4 regions of the Priestia sp. TGN 0903 genome follow, and region 4 is predicted to be linked to each of the others. Evidence: riboswitches for the same ligand, from Rfam matches in the RefSeq annotation. Region 4 holds a riboswitch; each other region holds the start of a gene.
What was found. A riboswitch is a leader RNA that binds a small molecule or an ion and turns the genes downstream of it on or off. The one in region 4 is predicted to bind thiamine pyrophosphate.
Positions count from the first base shown of each region.

Region 1: linked by a shared signal. The riboswitch ahead of ACRPLY_RS17130 (acetylornithine deacetylase) and the one ahead of tenA (thiaminase II) in region 4 are both predicted to bind thiamine pyrophosphate.
Region 2: linked by a shared signal. The riboswitch ahead of thiT (energy-coupled thiamine transporter ThiT) and the one ahead of tenA (thiaminase II) in region 4 are both predicted to bind thiamine pyrophosphate.
Region 3: linked by a shared signal. The riboswitch ahead of ACRPLY_RS22575 (thiamine phosphate synthase) and the one ahead of tenA (thiaminase II) in region 4 are both predicted to bind thiamine pyrophosphate.

Region 1 covers NZ_JBOZGL010000004.1:544,588-549,670, reverse strand. Annotated here, with positions in the region: gene ACRPLY_RS17140 (PTS transporter subunit EIIC) at 1-1,148, shown strand, start outside; gene ACRPLY_RS17135 (MupG family TIM beta-alpha barrel fold protein) at 1,145-2,155, shown strand; TPP riboswitch at 2,378-2,480, shown strand; gene ACRPLY_RS17130 (acetylornithine deacetylase) at 2,595-3,872, shown strand; gene tenA (thiaminase II) at 3,878-4,549, shown strand; gene ACRPLY_RS17120 (ABC transporter ATP-binding protein) at 4,542-5,083, shown strand, end outside.
Region 2 covers NZ_JBOZGL010000001.1:177,795-182,877, forward strand. Annotated here, with positions in the region: gene ACRPLY_RS00980 (GNAT family N-acetyltransferase) at 1-385, shown strand, start outside; gene ACRPLY_RS00985 (amino acid permease) at 880-2,319, opposite strand; lysine riboswitch at 2,422-2,606, opposite strand; TPP riboswitch at 2,781-2,881, shown strand; gene thiT (energy-coupled thiamine transporter ThiT) at 2,914-3,522, shown strand; gene ACRPLY_RS00995 (ethanolamine ammonia-lyase reactivating factor EutA) at 3,679-5,083, shown strand, end outside.
Region 3 covers NZ_JBOZGL010000008.1:60,542-65,624, reverse strand. Annotated here, with positions in the region: gene ACRPLY_RS22595 (amino acid ABC transporter substrate-binding protein) at 1-488, opposite strand, end outside; gene ACRPLY_RS22590 (fluoride efflux transporter FluC) at 830-1,228, shown strand; gene crcB (fluoride efflux transporter CrcB) at 1,229-1,615, shown strand; gene ACRPLY_RS22580 (hypothetical protein) at 1,667-1,882, shown strand; TPP riboswitch at 2,041-2,142, shown strand; gene ACRPLY_RS22575 (thiamine phosphate synthase) at 2,264-2,887, shown strand; gene thiO (glycine oxidase ThiO) at 2,871-3,998, shown strand; gene thiS (sulfur carrier protein ThiS) at 3,995-4,198, shown strand; gene ACRPLY_RS22560 (thiazole synthase) at 4,204-4,971, shown strand; gene ACRPLY_RS22555 (thiazole biosynthesis adenylyltransferase ThiF) at 4,968-5,083, shown strand, end outside.
Region 4 covers NZ_JBOZGL010000001.1:572,932-578,014, reverse strand. Annotated here, with positions in the region: gene ACRPLY_RS03015 (aldehyde dehydrogenase) at 5-1,405, shown strand; gene tenA (thiaminase II) at 1,433-2,122, opposite strand; TPP riboswitch at 2,218-2,316, opposite strand; gene ACRPLY_RS03005 (TspO/MBR family protein) at 2,543-3,289, shown strand; gene ACRPLY_RS03000 (hypothetical protein) at 3,591-3,773, shown strand; gene ACRPLY_RS02995 (sodium-dependent transporter) at 3,950-5,083, shown strand, end outside.

The DNA.
Region 1 (5,083 bases), on a different contig from region 4:
ACAAAGTAACAGAAGAATTTGGAAAGTTAATTGATGAATCCGGCGGTATTAACTTAGAAGATCGTGCAGCACAGCGGAAATCGGAGCTGAAAGAAAAAAATGCAACTCCGTTTAAGCTGTTGCTTCGCCGAATTGCAAGTATTTTTATTCCGTTAATACCTGCTCTTGTAGCATCTGGACTTATTACCGGAGTGACAAAAGCAGCTGTGCAGGCGAAGTGGCTTCCGGCAGATTCACAGATTGCTATTCTTTTAACCGTTATCGGAAGCGGTTTATTTGCCTATCTGGGTATTTTAGTAGGTATTAATGCAGCAAAAGAATTTGGTGGTTCGCCAGCTCTAGGAGGCTTAGCGGGCATTTTAGTCATTAATCCTGCCGTAGCTGATATTAAACTTTTTGGTGAAGCACTTTTGCCGGGGCGTGGGGGCTTAATAGGAGTGCTGCTTGCAGCAATCTTTATGGCCGTGTTAGAAAAACGAGTACGTAAATTTGTCCCACAGTCACTGGATATTATTATTACACCAACCGTTACGGTGTTAATTACAGGAATTATTACGTATGTGGTATTCATGCCAATCGGCGGCTTCATTTCAGATGGAATCACAAAAGGTCTTTTAGGAGTTTTAGAGGTTGGAGGAGTTGTAGCAGGCTTTGTTTTAGGGGCAACGTTTTTGCCGCTCGTTATTACAGGACTGCATCAAGGTCTTACTCCGGTCCATTTAGAGCTTATTAATTCGATTGGAGATGATCCGCTTCTTCCTATACTAGCAATGGGCGGAGCCGGTCAGGTTGGTGCAGCTTTTGCTATTTATATCAAAACAAAGAAAAAACGCTTAAAGCGAGCAATTGGAGGCGCACTTCCTTCAGGGCTGCTCGGAATCGGAGAGCCGCTTATTTTTGGAGTCACACTTCCTTTAGGGCGTCCATTCTTAACCGCTTGTCTTGGAGCAGGAATCGGCGGAGCATTTCAGGCGCACTTCCATATTGCAACTGTAGCAGTGGGAGTATCGGGTTTGCCGCTTACGTTTTTAGTTCATGCGCATCAAATTCTTCTTTATTTACTTGGATTAGTTATTGCTTACGCAGCAGGCTTTATTTGTACCTATTTCTTTGGATTTAACGATGAAATGGCGAGGGAGTTTGAATGATTGGCATTTCGTTTTATTTGAACGATAGAGATGCCAAACAAAGATTAGTAGAAGCGAGTGAATGCGGCGTTACACGCGCATTCACTTCACTTCACATTCCAGAGGAAAAAGGAGATTTAGCTGAACGGGCAAAAGAATTGCTTCATGTGGCTAGAGATTGTGGAATAAGCGTGTATGCAGATGTATCTAAGCATACACCGGTTCATTTAGGTATCGAAAGCCTTATGACTCTATCTTCACTTGGCGTATCAGGTATTAGACTAGACGATGGCTTTAGCGTAGAAGAAACGATTTTACTTGCGGATGAGTTTTATATTGCCCTTAATGCAAGTACAGTGTCAAAACTAGAAATAGAAGCGCTATTATCTGCAGGCCTTCATCATCATCAGCTGCTTGCTTGGCATAATTTTTATCCGCGGCCTGAAACAGGGCTTGAAGAAACGTTTTTTCAACAGCAAACAGATTTATTTAATGAACTTCGTATTCCAGTTTGTGCTTATATTCCTGGAGAAGGCGAAAAGAGAGGACCTATTTATCAAGGACTTCCTACTAGAGAAAAAGACCGTAATAAATGTCCTTTTACCTCTGCAGTAGATTTATACGGATGCGGAGTAACGGAGGTTTATATTGGAGATCCATACGCCAGTTCAAATTTATTAAAACGTTTAGTTCAATATCAAGAAAACCGCATTATTCCGCTACGCATTCGTTCACCTCATATACAGGGAACGTACAGCGTGCGTCCGGATGTATCAAGAGACGTTCTGCGTTTGGTTGATACACGATCTGTAAAACCAGTGCTGCCATTTCATACAGTAGAACGCAGAATCGGAGCAATTACAATGGACAATGATGGCTACGGACGTTACAGAGGAGAGGTTCAAATAGCTAAAAGGAATTTGTCTGCAAATGCTAATGTGAATGTGATTGGGTATGTAATAGAAGAAGATCATGAGCTGCTTTCATTAGTGAGACCGGGGCAAAAGCTTGAGCTTATTACTGTCTGAAGGAAAAAACGGCGTATTTTTAAAGAAGCCAATAGCTAACTAGTAATGTCACAAAAACAAAGAGCACACACTGCATGAAAAAGGTGTGTGCTTTTTCTTTTACTACTAAAAAGGAAACTATTTTCATTACCATATCATGAACCTTTCTATTGAATAAAACGCTTTACTATGATAAAACTATTACAGGTAAACATATGATAATAGATTAATTTCATAGAGATACAACACCACTAGGGGTGCTTTCGAAGCTGAGAGAGACGATAAGTCTTAACCCTTATAACCTGAACTAGGTAATACTAGCGTAGGAAAGAGGTATTGTAATGGATGTTTTGTATAGGATTTCCTTACGAACTCGTTATAATAATTTTGTGTACATAAACAAAAACACTTCTTTCCTGCGAAAGAAGTGTTTTTTTATGCGTAAAGGAAGGTGTCATACATGAAAGAAACAATTGATTTGCTTGTCAAACAGGTAGAGGAGCGCAAAGGAGATTTAATCCAGTTATTAACAACGCTTGTTTCGTATAAAACGCCAGCGCCTCCTGCACGAAATTCTCATGAAGCGCAGCTGTACGTAGCAGATTTTCTTAAAAACTGCGGTTTTTCCATTGATATGTGGGACTTATATTCTAACGACCCTATCGTAGTGGGAACGTTAAAAGGACAAAAATCGGCTGACTATCAAAGCTTGATTATTAACGGCCATATGGATGTTGCTGAGGTACAAGAAAATGAAAATTGGGAAACCAATCCGTTTGAAGCTGTTGTAAAAGACAATATGATAATTGGACGCGGAGTTGCTGATATGAAAGGCGGTTTGGCGGGAGCATTATTTGCTGTGCAGCTTTTAACAGAAGCAGGAATCGAGCTGCCAGGAGACTTGATTTTTGAATCCGTTGTAGGAGAAGAAGTAGGAGAGGCAGGTACGCTGCAATGCTGTCAGAAAGGGTATACAGCTGATTTTGCGCTTGTAGTCGATACAAGTGATTTACATATTCAAGGTCAAGGCGGAGTGATCACGGGATGGATTACGATAAAAAGCAGTAAAACCTATCATGACGGTACACGCCGAAGTATGATTCATGCTGGAGGAGGGCTGTTAGCCGCAAGCGCTATTGAAAAGATGGCAAAAGTGATCGGAGGGCTACAAGAATTGGAGCGTCACTGGGCTGTTACAAAGAGCTATCCAGGATTTTTGCCAGGGACAAATACGATTAATCCAGCAGTAATCGAAGGCGGAAGACATGCTGCTTTTATTGCAGATGAATGCAGGCTGTGGATCACCGTTCACTATTATCCTAATGAATCGTACGACCAAGTATCAAAAGAAGTGGAAGAATATATTATAGCTATTGCAAAAGCAGATCCATGGTTAAAAGATAATCTGCCAACCTTTGAATGGGGAGGCACATCAATGATTGAAGACAGAGGAGAAATCTTTCCGTCATTAGAAATTGATGAAAATCATGCAGGAGTGCAGCTGCTTGCAAATACTCATGAACAAATGGAAGGGAAAAAGCCTCCAATTGATGTGTCAACTAGCGTAACAGACGGGGGATGGCTAGCTGATGCGGGAATTCCCGCCGCTATTTACGGTCCGGGAAATTTAGCAAATGCACATGCTGTGAACGAACAATTAGATATTAATCAGCTTGTTCAATATACAAAAGTGATAGTGCAGTTCATTTATACGTGGCTGCATACGCATAAGGAGTGATCATCATGAAATTTAGTGAACGATTATACGAAAAGCTGCAGCCTATTTGGCGTCAAAATCATAATCATCCCTTCGTACAGGGGATGGGAGATGGAACGCTTGAAAAGGAGAAGTTTCGCTTCTACATGATTCAAGATTACCTTTACCTAATTGATTATGCCAAATTATTTGCGATTGGAGCCATGAAAGCTACCGATCTTCAAACGATGGGGAAATTTGCAGCCCTTTTAGATTCTACATTAAACGAAGAAATGAGTCTGCACCGTGAGTATGCCAAGAAATTTGAAATCAGCCAAAAAGAATTAGAAAAAGCGCAGCCATCTCCTACAACGCTTGCATACACGCACTATATGCTGCACGTTGGTCAAAGTGGAACATTAGCTGAATTAGTAGCCGCTCTTTTGCCTTGTATGTGGAGCTACTGGGAAATAGGAAAAGAACTTAGTGAAAAGCCTGGAGCTAACAATGAGTTTTACCGTGAGTGGATTGAAATGTACAGCTCAGAAGAATTTGGAGAACTGGCGACATGGTGTATCAATTTATTTGACTCACTTACTGAAGATAAATCAGAAGTGGAATTAGAAAAGCTTGAAGAAATTTTCTTGAATACGACGCGTTTTGAGTATATGTTCTGGGATATGGCTTATAACGAAGCGATGTGGCCAATTCATGAATAGGTCTGTGTTATCTTTTCAAAACGTCAGTTTTACGTACAAGAACGGTGATCAAGCGATTTTAAAATCATTAAACTTAGACGTGAAAGAAGGCGAGTTTGTCAGTATCGTTGGAGCGAGCGGCTCTGGGAAAAGTACGTTGTTTCGTCTCATTACAGGTCTTGAACAGCAGAGTGAAGGCGATATCGTGATTAACGGAAAGTCTTATGAAAAGCGACTAGGAAAAGTAGGCTATATGCCGCAGCAAGATTTGCTGCTTCCGTGGCGTACGATTCTAGACAATGCAGCACTGCCTCTTGAGCTTCACAATGTATCAAAAGCAAGTGCTCATAAGCAAGTGTCTCAGCTGCTTGAAGAGTTTGGCCTAAAAGGGTATGAAAACCGTTTTCCAAGTGATTTATCCGGAGGGATGAAGCAGCGCGTTTCTTTTCTTCGGACGGTATTAAGCGGTTCTAACGTGCTGCTTTTAGATGAGCCTTTTAGTGCACTTGATGCAATCACACGTTTATCGATGCAGGAATGGCTGCTTGACCAATG
Region 2 (5,083 bases), 400 kb from region 4:
AGAACAAAGAAGGGGCTGGTTTAATAATCATATTAGCAATGAACTCTTTCCGCTTATTGTCGCGGAAAAAGATGGAGTAGTAGCGGGCTATGCTTCGCTTTCTTCTTATCGAGATAAAGAAGCGTACATTCAAACGGTAGAGCTATCGATTTATATTGATAAAAATCAGCAGGGGTATGGCATTGGAAAACAGCTTATGAAGCGGATTTTGGAATTGGCTAAAGAACTCAACCATCACGTTGTCATTTCAGGGATTACAAAAGGGAATGATATCAGTATCAAAATGCATGAGCAATTTAATTTTACATTTTGCGGAGAATTTAAAGAAGTAGGCTGGAAATTCGATCAGTGGCAAGATGTGCTTTTTTATCAGCTTATTTTATAAGATGTATGACACCTTTACACATTGTAACGTTTTAGTTTCATGTGTAAAGGTTATTAAAATAATAAGTCATTTTATTATTTTAATACGAAAGGTGTTAGCTATCATGAATACAGCATATAAGAGCTATTCCAAAAAGATGGTCCAAAAAAGAACTGCATATCCAGCTGAATAGAATCAAACACAATTCTGAACTATCTACTATAACAGCAGATCCGCTTTTTCACCTGTTACAATGTACTCGTTCGGGCCTTCAAACTAAGCAAGAAATCATAGACTACATCCAAACCATTCCTAATCACCAACTTCCATCTTTTGCAACTCGTTTAAGCAGGTTAATTCAGCGTATTTATTATATCGAAGCTGCTGATTACTATAACCGTCCCCTCAAAGGTTATATGCTTGTTATGAAAAACCAACCCGCTTATATATCTCTTCATTTTGCCGATCAGCTCATATAAAAAAAGCTCTCTATTCTTTTGAATAGAGAGCTTTTTTTATTCGTATTTTTTCACTGTTACTTGACATTCTTTTAACGGGATAAGCTTCGACTTTTTCGTCCATTTGTATCCTAACCAAACAATTAAGAATAAAGGAAGTCCGATATAAGAAACAAGTACACCGTACCAGTCAATCGAGTCACCCATAAACGCCGAATAGTTTTGGCCTAAAATAACAACGGCACATAAAATAAAGGCAAAGATAGGGCCAAATGGGAAAAGTTTTGCATGATATGGAAGTTCACTCAAATCATGACCTTGAGCAACAAATGCTCTTCTAAAACGATAGTGGCTGATCGCAATTCCTAACCAAGCAATAAAACCAGACATACCAGAAGCATTAAGTAACCACGTATATACCGCACCGTCTCCAAAAAATGAAGCACCAAATGCAAGTGTACCGACAAGTGCCGTTGCGATTAAGGCATTAACTGGAACGCCTCGTTTATTCACTTTTGCTAAGAACCTTGGTGCTTTTCCATCTTTCGCTAAGTTCCACAGCATACGCGTAGAAGCATACATACCTGAGTTACCAGCAGATAAAACAGCTGTTAAAATAACGGCATTAATCGCTGATGCTGCAAACGCCAGACCTGCTCGTTCGAATATTAAAGTAAACGGACTTACTCTCACGTCATCACTTGCTAATGAATTCGCTGTGTATGGAATAAGCATTCCAATAACAAAAATAGCTAAAATATAAAATAACAAGATGCGCCAGAAGACTTGTTTAACTGCGCGAGGAACCGTTTTTTCCGGATCTTCACTTTCTCCAGCTGCGACTCCAAGCAACTCTGTTCCTTGGAATGAAAAACCAGCTGCCATAAATATACCTAGTACAGTGAAGAATCCACCGTGAATCGGTCCATCACCAAGCGTGAAGTTTTTGAAACCTGGTGCTTCATTGTTAAAGATACCAAAAATCATCATAATACCAATAACTAAAAAGATAATAACCGTTACTACTTTAATTAACGAAAACCAAAATTCAGATTCACCAAATCCTTTTACAGAAAGGTAGTTAAGCCCAAACATAATTAATAAAAACAGGGCACTCCATAAAATAGAAGAAGAGTTCGGGAACCAAAATTTCATAATAAGGGCTCCAGCGGATAATTCAGCTGCAATCGTAATAGCCCAGTTATACCAGTAGTTCCAGCCGAGAGCGAAACCAAAGGATGGATCTACAAAACGAGACGCATACGTACTAAATGAACCAGCTTCAGGCATATAAGCTGCGAGCTCTGCTAGGCTGGTCATCAAAAAGTAAACCATTACGCCAATAATAGCGTAAGCTAAAAGCGCTCCCCCAGGTCCTGCTGTGTGAATTGCTCCACCACTTGCTAGGAATAAGCCGGTTCCGATGGCTCCTCCTAATGAAATCATCGTTAAGTGGCGAGATTTCAACCCACGTTTTAATTCTTGCTGCTCTTGCATAGATAAATACTCCTTTCGAATGTACGGAAAGAGACGGGATAACATAAAAAAAGCCCGCAGTATATGTGCGCGCTTTTAAATCTGAAAACCGCGTCAACCTTCCGTGAAGATAGCTCTTCACATCACTCGCATGATGTGACAGTTCTGTTCCTGTTCGGAGACAGCCCCAGCTTAAATCAACCGAGAAGTGATTTAAACTTCGGCAATTTTTCCTTTCAAGCAACATCCTCAATGTTCTCTGCATTTCCGTTACTTTACTATTAAAAACTGCGACCTCTACCTCATCGATTAGGATGAGGGTTTTTTATATTCAATTGACATAAAAGAAGTATAACAAATACTAAAACGATTGTCATTATAAAAAATAGATTCAGAAAATAGAAACATCTTTGAAATCTCTCGAATCTATTTTGTTACGTATGGTATAATAAACATTGTCTTTATACTACATAAATATCCAAACGTACCACAGGGGGAGCCGCCGTGCTGAGAGTGAACGAAATGTTCAGACCCTTAGAACCTGTTAGTTAACGCTAGCGTAGGAATGTGGGAATAGTAGCATATAGTTGCTTACTCCTGTGTAAACCGTTTGATATGAATGATTCAAAAACAGGAGTGAGAAACGTGAATAAAGCATTACCTTTACAGGCTAAAATTGAAATAGCTATTTTTGCAGCATTGGCACTTCTACTTGACCTTTTGCCTTCCATTAAGATTGCAACGGCTGTAAGTATTTCGTTCTCCATGGTGCCCATTTTTATTATGTGCTTTCGCTGGGGAGTAAAAGGCGGGGCTCTATCTGGTCTATTATGGGGGCTTTTGCAGTTAGCGACAGGAACGGCTTATATTTTAACAGCGCTACAAACATTTATTGAATATATTGTGGCTTTTGCTTTTATAGGTTTTGGAGGTATTTTTTCACAATCTATTAAAACAAATTTAGCTACCAATAACAGATCAAAAGCTTTTGTTTTGATTGTTTTATCCCTTATTATCGGAAGCTTCGCACGTTATTTCTGGCACTTTATTGCTGGTATTATTTTCTGGGGATCGTACGCACCAAAAGGTATGTCCGCTCTGTGGTATTCTTTTTCAATGAACGGTGTTTCAATGGTAGGGTCACTAATAGCCTGCTTAGTCATTCTTTCATTGTTAATTCCATCGGCATCAAGAATGATTGTAACTAAATCACATTCATCATAAGAAAAAAGACTAAATCTGCCAAGATTTAGTCTTTTTTTTCATTTGTCACCTTTGTTTACACAAAAGTGTGTCAGGTTTGATAACATAGTTAGTGAAATATTCAAAAAACTGTTTTATGATAGTCAACATATTCAAACGAGATAAGGGATTGATAGCATGCTACAGAAATGGATCACGAGCATAGGTTTAGATATTGGAACAAGCACAACAAAACTGATTGTAAGCAAGCTGTTAATAGCAAATCAACAAAATCAGTTTACGCTGCCAGGCTGTCAAATTATTGATCGTCGCGTAACGTATGCAAGTTCTATCTATACCACACCTATGGTAAACGAGGTTGAAATCGATGTTCAACGATTAACGGTACTACTAGAACAAGAGTACAAGAATGCAGAAATCTCCTTAGATCAAGTGGAGGCGGGCGCTGTGATCATCACAGGAGAAACTGCTAGAAAGCAAAATGCAGAGAGTATCGTTCACTATCTAGCCGAACATGCTGGAGATTTCGTTGTTGCAACAGCCGGTGCTGATTTGGAAGGAATATTGGCGGCAAAAGGATCAGGAGCAATCCAACATTCCGCTGAAACAAATGCAGTAATTGCCAATATTGATGTAGGAGGAGGCACTGCTAACATCGCCTTATGTCAAAATGGAAAAGTGATAGAAACATTTACCCTGCATGTAGGCGGGAGATTAATTCGGCTGAATTCAGACGGTTTTGTAACCTACATTTCACCTTATTTAACTGAATTTTTAAAAAATAATTCTTTAATACTGCGAGAAGGTGAAAAAGCAACATTTGAAAAACTCTCGTCTATCTGTCAATTACTAGCTGAAGAAACCGTGAATTATGTAAAAGCGCTGAAGCAAAATTCCACGCTGCTCGTTTCTCCTCATACAAGATCTTCTATCCAACCAGAAACAATCATGATTTCAGGAGGAGTAGGGGCAATGATGGAGAAGCAGAAGCCAAAAACAGTGAGGAAAGTCGCTGTACATGGAGACATTGGTCCTCTGCTAGCGTATCAGTTTCAATCCATACACGTATCTCAAGCCGCTGAAACAACGCGCGCTACTGTCATTGGGGCCGGCATGCAAAATACAGAAGTTAGCGGATCAACCGTATACATTAAATCAAAGCGGCTGCCGCTAAAAAATATTCCGATTATAGAGATACCCGTACAGCAAGAGGAGGAGTGGAATCCGCAGCTGTTTCAAGAAAGAGCTCGAACGGCATGTATGCAGGCTTCAACTGTTTTCAGCGCAGAAGATCCTCCCGTTGCTATTGCTTTATCTCATTTCCCTTACTGCAGCTATATAATGCTGCAAGAATTAGCAAAAGTAATAAGCGCTGAATTTGGTGCTTGTTTTAAAGGAGCTAAGTGCCTCGTTGTTTTATGCGAGCAGGATATTGCTAAAGCTTTAGGACAAGCACTAGCCAAACAGGAGAAAGAATTAGAAATTATTTGTTTAGATCAAATTGACTTTACCCACGGAGATTATATCGATCTAGGGTTACCCGTAGCTGGAGAGGCAATCTCTGTTTCGATTAAAACACTCG
Region 3 (5,083 bases), on a different contig from region 4:
AATGACTGTGCTGATTTTTTTCCTTTTAAATCTTTAAATGATTTGATATCTTTTTCGTCTTTACGAACAATTAATACGGCGCCTGACTGGATGTATGGGTCAGAGAAATCGTATTTCTTTTGACGATCTTCACGAATACCCACTTCATTAGCAATCATGTCAAAGCGTTTAGCATCTAATCCGGCAAACATGCCATCCCACTGTGTTTCTTTGAACTCAGCTTTTACGCCAAGACGTTTAGCTACTTCTTGAGCCAATTCTACATCAAACCCAGTTAGCTTTTGTTTGTCATCATGAAAAGTGAACGGAGGGTATGTACCTTCAGTTCCAATTGTTAATACGCCATCTTTTTTCACTTTATTATATAAATCCTCTTGTGAAGATTTATTGTCTCCATTGTTTGCTTCATTTTTTGAGCTAGAACCGCATGCGGCAAGCACAACTGTGAAAGCTAATAGTAGCGACAAAAGTGCAGCAAATTTCTTCATTTTCTAAACCCCCTAGTATTCTGATAGGAAATGATACTCTGTGATACTAAACAAGAACACAGCAAAAGTCAACAAAAAAAACTTATACGATTAATGTGACTTAAAATAAGGGAAATATACCTTCTATACACGGTTTGTCATAAGGATACAGAAAGATTTTAAAATTTGGATTAAGTGGATTTTTAAGGGATATTTGAGGAGTAAAAAGGAAGTTTCATGCGACGATTTTCTCTTTCATTTTTTCATGACTTTTGGTGCAATAAACATATAGTTAAATGTTAAGGTAGAAATAAATTCCTTATGGTACACTTAAAGAAGAATTTATGAAACGGAGCGATATGATGAAAGCCATAAACTTAATCTCAATTGCCTTTGGTGCTATCGCTGGTACATATGCGCGTTATTTGCTAAATCTTTCCTTATTATATACGGGCTATCCAATAGGAACGGTAATTGAAAACCTATTAGGAAGCTTCATACTAGGCCTATTAACAGGATTTTTTGCGTGGAAAAAGCCAAAAGAATGGATAAAGCTTGGACTAGGAGTTGGCGTGTGCGGCGGTTTTACAACGTATTCAACCTTTGCAGGAGACGTCATTTCTCTCACTCAGCACCATTTATTTTGGGGAGCCATTTATGTCATTGTCTCTTTAGTAGGTGGAATCCTTCTTGCTTTAGCAGGTTATCTATGCGGTGAAGCGGCAGGGAAAAATTTAGTGAAAGTACATGAGGTGAAGTAAATGAGCATAGTGAGCTTGGCACTTGGCGGGGCAGCTGGAGGAATATGCCGTTATCTTTTGGGTTTAAAAGTTACAAAAACAGTTTCAAACCCTCCTTTTCCAGTCTCAATGCTGTTTGTAAACTTGCTCGGTGCGTTTGGGCTTGGTCTTTTTTACGGTAGTTATTATGGAAAGGTTCCGAGTCATGCTTATGATGATTCAATATTTTTAATGATTGGCATTGGGTTTTTTGGTGCCTTTACCACTTTTTCAACGTTTAGTGTGGAAACCGTACAGTTAATTCGGGAAAAATCTTATCGGAAAATGTTGGCGTACGTGGGGATTTCAGCATTTGGAACAGTTGGTTTATTTACAGTCGGTTTACTGGCAGGAACGTTTTTATTATAAGTAAAGAGAACGTTTCTAGTAGGGAAAAACAAAAAGACGGAGAAGTAGAGAATGGATAGAAAAGCAGAAGTTTGGAAATACATTTTGTTGATTGTAGCTGTTGCAGGTCAGATCATTGGTTTTTTATTTTTATTTATAAATGTTGTGGCGGCATTTATTTTTTACGGTTTTTATATTCTAACTTTTATTATGTTACTCCTGCTGTTTATATGGGATCGGAAAAAGGAAAAAGACAAAGAAGAATTTGACGACTATACCGATTACTAACTATATAAAAAGCAGAATGATTCGGTGCGCCGGGCCTCTTAGTAAAGAAGCTTAAAAGATACATCTATAAAAGGAAGAGAGCCGTAAGAGCATAAAGAGATATTGTATTTACATCTAGTTGTGTTATAATTTTAAGTGCAAAAACAAAATCAATAAATAGCAATCACTAGGGGAGCTTTTTGAAGCTGAGACGGATGTATTTCGGACCCTTTGAACCTGATCTGGTTTGGACCAGCGTAGGGAAGTGGCGATCATGTTTACATAACGATGCATGCTAACCACTCTACGTTGTAGAGTGGTTTTTTGTATGTAATAAAGCCCTCTGCACAAGATGAAGTGATTGAAATTTCTCTTTATTCTGAATGGAAAGGTTTCGATCATGTGGATATTCCTAAATTTCATGTCATTACAACAGATAAGCAGCCAATCGAAGAGCTTCAAAAAATTTTAACGGCTATCGCGCCTTTTGCGGGCGCCATTCATATTAGAGAAAAAAAGAAAACGGCAAAGCAGATTCAATGTTTACTAGAAAGCCTACCATTTTGTCGCTCTAAAATTATTGTGAATGACCGAGTTGATGTAGCGCATGCTTTAAAAGCAAAAGGTGTACAGCTTGCCTATCATAGTTTAGACGTTTCGTTTGTTATAGACGCATTTCCTTCTCTTATTGTTGGAAAGTCAGTTCACTCTGTGGAAGAGGCTTTAGAAGCTGAAAAAGATGGTGCTCACTACATTTTATACGGACATATTTATTCAACACATTCAAAAAAAGAATTAAAAAGTCGAGGGATAGCGGCACTAAAAGAAGTAGTAGACGCTGTGCAGATACCGGTTATTGCCATTGGAGGAATTACACCTGTAAATGCCAAAGAGGTACTTCAAACAGGAGCACACGGTATAGCCGTGATGTCTGGTGTCATGCTTGCGCAAGATCCCCTGAAAGCGATTAAACAATATTCTCATATATGGACATCTGGAGGTGGAGAAAATGAAGCAGCATTATGATGTACTGTTAATCGGAGGAGGTATAATCAGCTCTTCTATCGCTTATCATTTGTCAAAACAAGGAGCGTCAGTAGCTATTCTTGAACGCAATCAAGTTGGTTGTGAAGCTTCAAGTGCAGCCGCTGGTATTTTAGGTGCTCAAGCTGAAATTGATGAAGAAGGTCCTCTTTTAGACCTTGCTATTAAGAGCAGAAGCATGTTTCCTGAACTGGTGAAGGAACTAAAAGAAAAAACGGCTATCGACGTAGAGCTCATTCAAAAAGGCTTATTAAAAGTCGCTGTAACAGAAGAAGATGCACACGTATTAAAGAAAAAAGCCGCTCAGCACCACCGGTGGGACAAAGATGTAAGATGGATCGATGTAAAAGAAGCGCGTTTGTTAGAACCCGGGCTCTCTCCAGACATATACGGAGCCATTACAATACCGGGAGACGGCCAGCTAGCTCCGGCTAAGTTAACACAAGCTCTTGCTCATGGAGCCTTGTATCACGGAGCAGATGTATTCGAATACTGTGACGTTCACTCTCTTATTATGGAAAATGAAACAGTAAAAGGGGTACAGACGTCCAAAGGCTCTTTTTATGGAGAAAAAGTAGTGATTGCAGCAGGCTCATGGGCTAAACGCTTTATTTCTTCTGAACATTTAGGCGAGGTGTTTCCTGTAAAAGGAGAGTGTATTGCTCTGCAAAGTCATAAGCCCCTGCTTTCTAAAACGATTTTTTTAGATGAAGGTTTTTACTTAGTCCCTAAGACTGGTGGAAGAATCGTAATCGGGGCAACTAAGCTGCAGCATGATTTTACTAAGACCGTTTCTGCACAAGGTATTCAATTTTTGCTGAATAAAGCTTCTGCGCTTCTGCCGGCCATTAAAGAAGCCACATTTGAAAAAGCATGGGCTGGTCTTCGTCCACAAACAAATGATGGCTGGCCTTATTTAGGAGAGCACCCTGAAATAGCGAATCTGCACATGGCTTTTGGCCACTACCGAAACGGTATTTTATTAAGCGCTGCAACTGGAAAAATTATGGCTGATGCTTTGTTAGGGAAAAAGCCAAATCATTCATTCTTTACATCATTTCAGCTAACGAGAGCAATGGAGGGAGTTCATTGAATCTAATTATTAACGGTAAGACCGTCACTGTCGGAGATGAAATTGAAACGGTCGAGCACTTGCTGCAGGCTCAGAGTCTGCATGAGCGAGTTGTAATTGTTGAATTAAACAAGAATATTTTGCAAAAAGAAGAACATAGCGATGCATGCTTAAAAGATGGAGATACATTAGAAGTTGTTTCATTTGTTGGAGGAGGATGAAGAGTATGTTAAAAATTGGACAATATACATTTAATTCACGTTTATTATTAGGAACAGGGAAATTTCCGGACTTTACGACTCAGCGTCAAGCGGTAGAAGAGTCGGAAACAGAAATTTTAACATTTGCTGTTAGACGAATGGATATTTTTGATCAAAATCAGCCTAATTTATTAGAAGCACTTGATGTGAAGCGTTTCACTCTTTTGCCTAACACTGCTGGAGCAAAAAATGCAGAAGAGGCCGTACGTATTGCTAAATTAGCAAAGGCTTCTGGACTTTGTGACATGGTGAAAGTAGAAGTAATTGGATGTGATAAGACGCTGCTTCCTGATCCAGTTGAAACATTAAAAGCTAGTGAAGAACTGTTAAAAGAGGGCTTTACCGTTTTACCTTACACATCAGATGATGTTTTACTTGCGCGTCGTTTAGAGGAGTTAGGCGTACATGCCATTATGCCAGGAGCGTCGCCTATCGGTTCAGGTCAAGGTATTATTAATCCGTTGAACATGCGTTTTATCATTGAACAATCAACCGTTCCAGTAATTGTAGATGCAGGTATTGGAACGGCTTCAGACGCAGCTCAAGCTATGGAGCTAGGAGCAGATGGTGTGTTATTAAATACAGCTGTTTCAGGAGCAAAAGATCCTGTGAAAATGGCTCGTGCTATGAAGCTAGCGATTGAGGCAGGAAGAGCAGCATTTGAAGCAGGACGTATTGAAAAGAAACAATATGCAACGGCAAGCAGTCCAACAGAAGGGATGAGTATCGGTTGATTAATCGTTATTCCCGCCAAGAATTGTTTCAACCTATTGGAAAAGGCGGACAGCAGCAAATTCAAGAAAAGCATGTTCTGATTGTAGGAGCAGGTGCTCTTGGAACAGGGAA
Region 4 (5,083 bases):
AGAGATGAACCACGAGCAATTCTATATCACAGATGAAACGGTCATTGAACATATTGTCTCTACACAAAAGCAGTATTTCTATGCACAAAAGACAAAGAGCATCAGCAGCCGCATTCAAGCGCTGAATAAGCTCAGAGACGCAGTCAAACAAAACGAGCAGAGAATTATGGATGCTTTAAAACAAGACTTGAATAAATCTGAAGTAGAGGCGTACACGTCGGAAATTGGGATTTTACTAGAGGAAATTCGGTTTACGCTTAAGCATTTAGCAAAATGGATGAAGCCTAAAAAAGTAAAAACCGCTTTAACACACGTGGGCTCTAAAGGGAAAATTGTTCCTGAACCGTATGGAGTCGCGTTAATTATTGCTCCGTGGAACTATCCGTTTCAATTAGCGCTGTCTCCTTTAGTAGGAGCGATTGCCGCTGGAAACACGGCGATTATAAAGCCTTCTGAATTAACGCCTAGCGTATCTCGGGTTATACAAGAATTACTAGCTGAGGCTTTTGATCCCGCATTTGTGACGGTGATTGAAGGCGCTGTAGACACGACGAGCCTGCTTTTAAAACAGCCCCTCGATTATATTTTCTTTACGGGAAGTGTAAATGTAGGGAAAATTATTATGCAAGAAGCAGGGAAGCAGCTTATTCCCGTCACGCTGGAGCTAGGAGGAAAAAGTCCGTGCATTGTACATGAAGATGCAAACCTAGATCTTGCAGCGAAGCGAATTATGTTTGGCAAAGGAATGAATGCAGGCCAAACGTGCGTTGCTCCCGATTATTTGCTCGTGCATAAAAAGGTAAAAGCGCAGCTAGTGGAGAAACTTCGCGAAGCGATTTATCAATTTTACGGTAGTAATCCGCTTGAAAGTGAGCGCTACGGCCGTATTGTCAGTGAGCGCCATTTTATTCGGCTAGTTGAGTTTTTAAAAGACGGAAACGCTATAGTTGGAGGCGGGTATAATAAAAGTACGCTCACAATAGAACCTACGGTGTTAAGTGAAGTAAGCTGGACATCAGACGTTATGCAAGAAGAAATTTTTGGGCCTATTCTTCCTATGATTGAATACGAAACGCTAGACGAAGTTATTCATAAAGTTCAAGAAAAAGCTAAGCCGTTAGCTCTTTACTTGTTTACGGAAAGTGCAAATGTACAAAATGTCATAACGGAGCGTCTTTCATTTGGAGGAGGCTGTATAAATGATACGCTTATGCATATCGCTACGCCATATTTACCCTTTGGCGGAGTTGGAGAAAGCGGTACGGGCCAATATCATGGAAAAGACAGCTTTCAGACATTTTCTCATTTTAAAAGCATGCTGTCTCAAACAACCAAGTTTGATTTGTCATTCCGCTATCCTTCAGAGAAACAAAACTTGAAAATGATTAAAAAATTATTGAAATAAAAAGCCTCCTGATAGGAGGCTTTTTCGTTATTTTGAAAGTGAAAGCTGAGAAAGCGGCCATTTTTCTTGTGTATACGCCATTTCCCAAAATAAATACTCCAGCTCACAGCTTTTGATAAAGTGATCTTTCATACGATTACGTTCTTCTTCAGTCGCTTGTTCGGCGAGTTCATCAAGCTTGTTACAAAACCATTGTGTTGTGCCATTCATTTCTTCATTATTATAAAACTGAATCCATTCATAAAAAGGATGAGAAGGAGATGGATTTACTTGTTCTGTAATGCGCTGGCCAATTTCAACGTACGTCCACGGACATGGAAGAAGCACGGCAATGATTTCCGCTAAGCTGCCTGTATGCGCAACGCTTGTCATATGGTTAATGTAGTGGCTGGCCGTTGGTGAAAGAGCCTCAGTGTGGAGGTCTTCATAGCGTACGCCTGCTACTTCACAAAAATTATTATGAGGGTGTACTTCACTATGTAATACCGTAGAAATGCCGGCATTAAAGGCTTCCATTTCGGTACGCGTGCGGCATTTTGTTAAAGCAGCGCCGTAAATGCGGACAAATGCTGTTAAGTATTCGTAGTCTTGAGAAACGTAGTGAATAAGCGCCTCTTTTGGCACGTCTCCTTCAGCAATTCCTTTAATAAAAGGGTGGTTAAAAATGGCTTCGTAAATATAGTTTGCTTCTTGTCTTAATTGAGATGAAAATGACATCAAAATCCTCCTTTAATATGAGGAAGTCACAAACAAGCACATAAAGGAAATAAAAAACACTCCGTTTATAAACGGAGTGGCAAATGACAGTACAAAACTGAACATTGCCACTTTCCTACGCTGGTATGAGCCAGATCAGGTTCAAAGGGATCAAGAAAACTTGTCTCAGCCGGTCGGCACCCCTAGTGGACTTCCTATTAGTCTATGTTTAACTTACCATATATTCTGAAAAATAGAAAGCGTTACGGAAAATTGTTCCCTAACGGTTTTTATCTCTTAAAGAGGTAGCTTCTTGAAGCTATTTTTAATCATTTTTGTTTAAAAATGCATATTTTTAGGGAAGAAGAGGTATTAATGAAGGGAAGAGCCGTTTTCGTCTCCGAAACATTCCCATATAAATAGAAGAAAGGAGAGAACAAAATGGCAAAATTTCGTTTGTATGCTGTATTAAATACAGTAGGCTTGGCTATTACACTTCTTGTGAATTATTTAGCAAATGCGATTCCAATAGGAGGCAAAACAACGGCAGAGGCTTCTGCGCAAGTTCCTACGTTGTTTACACCAGCCGGTTATGCCTTTGCTATCTGGGGCGTTATTTATTTGTTATTAACCATTTGGGTTATACGCCAATTTTTTGCAAGAGAAGATCAAAAGGAAATATATGCACGTATCGGCATTTGGTTTTTTCTAAACTGTTTGTTAAATAGTGCGTGGATCTTTATTTTCCAAAACGATTACTATAAGTTATCCCTTTTAGTTATGCTCTTTATTTTAGGCACATTAATGATTGTATATTCCATTATTCAGCATTCTCGGATGACGACATGGTTTATGCGTCTGCCGATTTCGCTTTATCTTGGATGGATTTCTGTTGCGACTATTGTTAATGTATTTGTCGTATTTCAAGCAAATGGAATACAGCACTTGCTTGGCCTAAATGAGTTAGCATGGACGATTATTATGCTGTTGGTAGGGGCTGCGCTGGGCATTATGTTTACATTAAAAAACCGAGACGCTGTTTATCCGCTTGTTTTTATTTGGGCTTATATTGCCATTGCGGTGAAACAAAGTGGAAATCAGCCAATTGTCATTACTGTTATCATCTCGATTGTTTTATTAGCAATTGCTATTATTGTGGGACTGATTAAACGCTATAGACGTTTTTAAAAAGAAGCTCTAGCTTTTGTAAGCTAGAGCTTTTTATGATGCTCTTTTGATTGTAAAAAAGCAGCTGTAAAAGCAATTAAGCTAATTAAAATACCAAAAGGAACAACAATTGGTACGAATGATAAAATAAATGTCATAAGCGTAACCTCCATGTTGCATCGGTGCATAATGAAAAATTCAACTTTTTAAATTGAAGTTCCGCTATTATAGTATGCTAGGCTTTATGTTTGGAGCCTATATGTTTAGAAATAAACGAAAAAGGCAACATACGTTACATATAGTTTATATAGGAGGAGTTAAAATGGAAACATATTTAGTGGCTTACACAGATAAAGACGATATGGAATATAAACAAGTGACGTGCGAGAGTTATGAAGATGCAGAGCGTACAGTTCTTCGTTTAGAGAGAGAAGGGCATATGCATATTGAAGAAATATCAAATCAAGAAGCCTACCGTGGAGACGAATCGTCGTACAGAGAATAATTTTTGAATAGAAACATCAAACTCAAAATGAAGAGGCAGCTGCTTCTTCATTTTTTCTATTCTATATAGATATCGTTTTATAGAAAAAAGTAAAACGGGAATGATTTTCTTCTGCATTTATGGTACAGTACTAATCAGGTGAGTTTTGAGTTTAGAAGAGGAGAGAGTAACATTATATGAGTAAAGGAAATCAGTGGTCTTCACGCCTCGGTTTTATTTTAGCATCTGCTGGGGCAGCAATTGGTCTAGGAGCGATATGGAAATTTCCATACGTAACCGGAATCAGTGGCGGTGGAGCATTTTTTGCGTTGTTTATTTTATTTACAATTTTTATTGGATTGCCGCTTCTGTTGGCAGAATTTATCATTGGAAGACATACGGGAAAAGAAGCGATTAGTGCTTATAAAGCAATTGCTCCAAAGTCCGCTTGGGTATGGATTGGCAGGCTGGGAGTACTCAGCTGTGTCGTTTTGCTTTCCTTTTACAGCGTCGTTGGCGGCTGGGTGATTTTATATACGATTATGAGCGTAACCGGTATGCTAAGCGGAAAAGAGTACGGTCCGTTGTTCAATGCCGTCATTAGCCAACCTTATGTGGTATTAGGTGCACAGGCGCTGTTTTTATTAATTACAGTGTTTGTTATTTCAAAAGGCGTACAAAAAGGCATAGAGCGTGCTAATAAATACATGATGCCGCTGTTATTTATCTGTTTTATTATCATTGTGGTTCGCTCTTTAACATTAGACGGAGCTATGGACGGAGTAAAGTTCTTTTTAAAACCGGATTTTTCAGCCATTACAGGGTCATCTGTTCTCTATGCGCTCGGTCAGTCGTTTTTCTCGCTTTGCGTAGGATTATCCTGCATGGTGACATATAGCTCTTATTTAGGGAAAAAAGTAAGCTTGACGCGTTCAGCGGGCACCATTGCTATTTTGAACTTGTTTGTTTCGCTGCTTGCAGGCTTGGCTATTTTTCCAGCTGTTTTTTCATTCGGATTAAAGCCAACCGAAGGACCTGGACTTTTGTTTGTGGTCTTGCCAACAGTATTTGAGAAAATGCCGTTTGGCACCGTCTTTTTAGCACTGTTTTTAATTTTATTTCTATTTGCTACGCTTACGTCTGCTTTTTCACTGCTGGAAATTATCGTAGCTGCTTTAACCAAAGACGATCAGACAAAACGAACTCGCTACGCTTCTTTAGCAGGGATTCTTGTGTTTGTAGTAGGTATCCCATCAGCGCTTTCGTTTGGTGTACTAAAACATGTCTCACTTTTTGGCAGAAGTATATTTGACGTAGCTGACTTTTTTGTG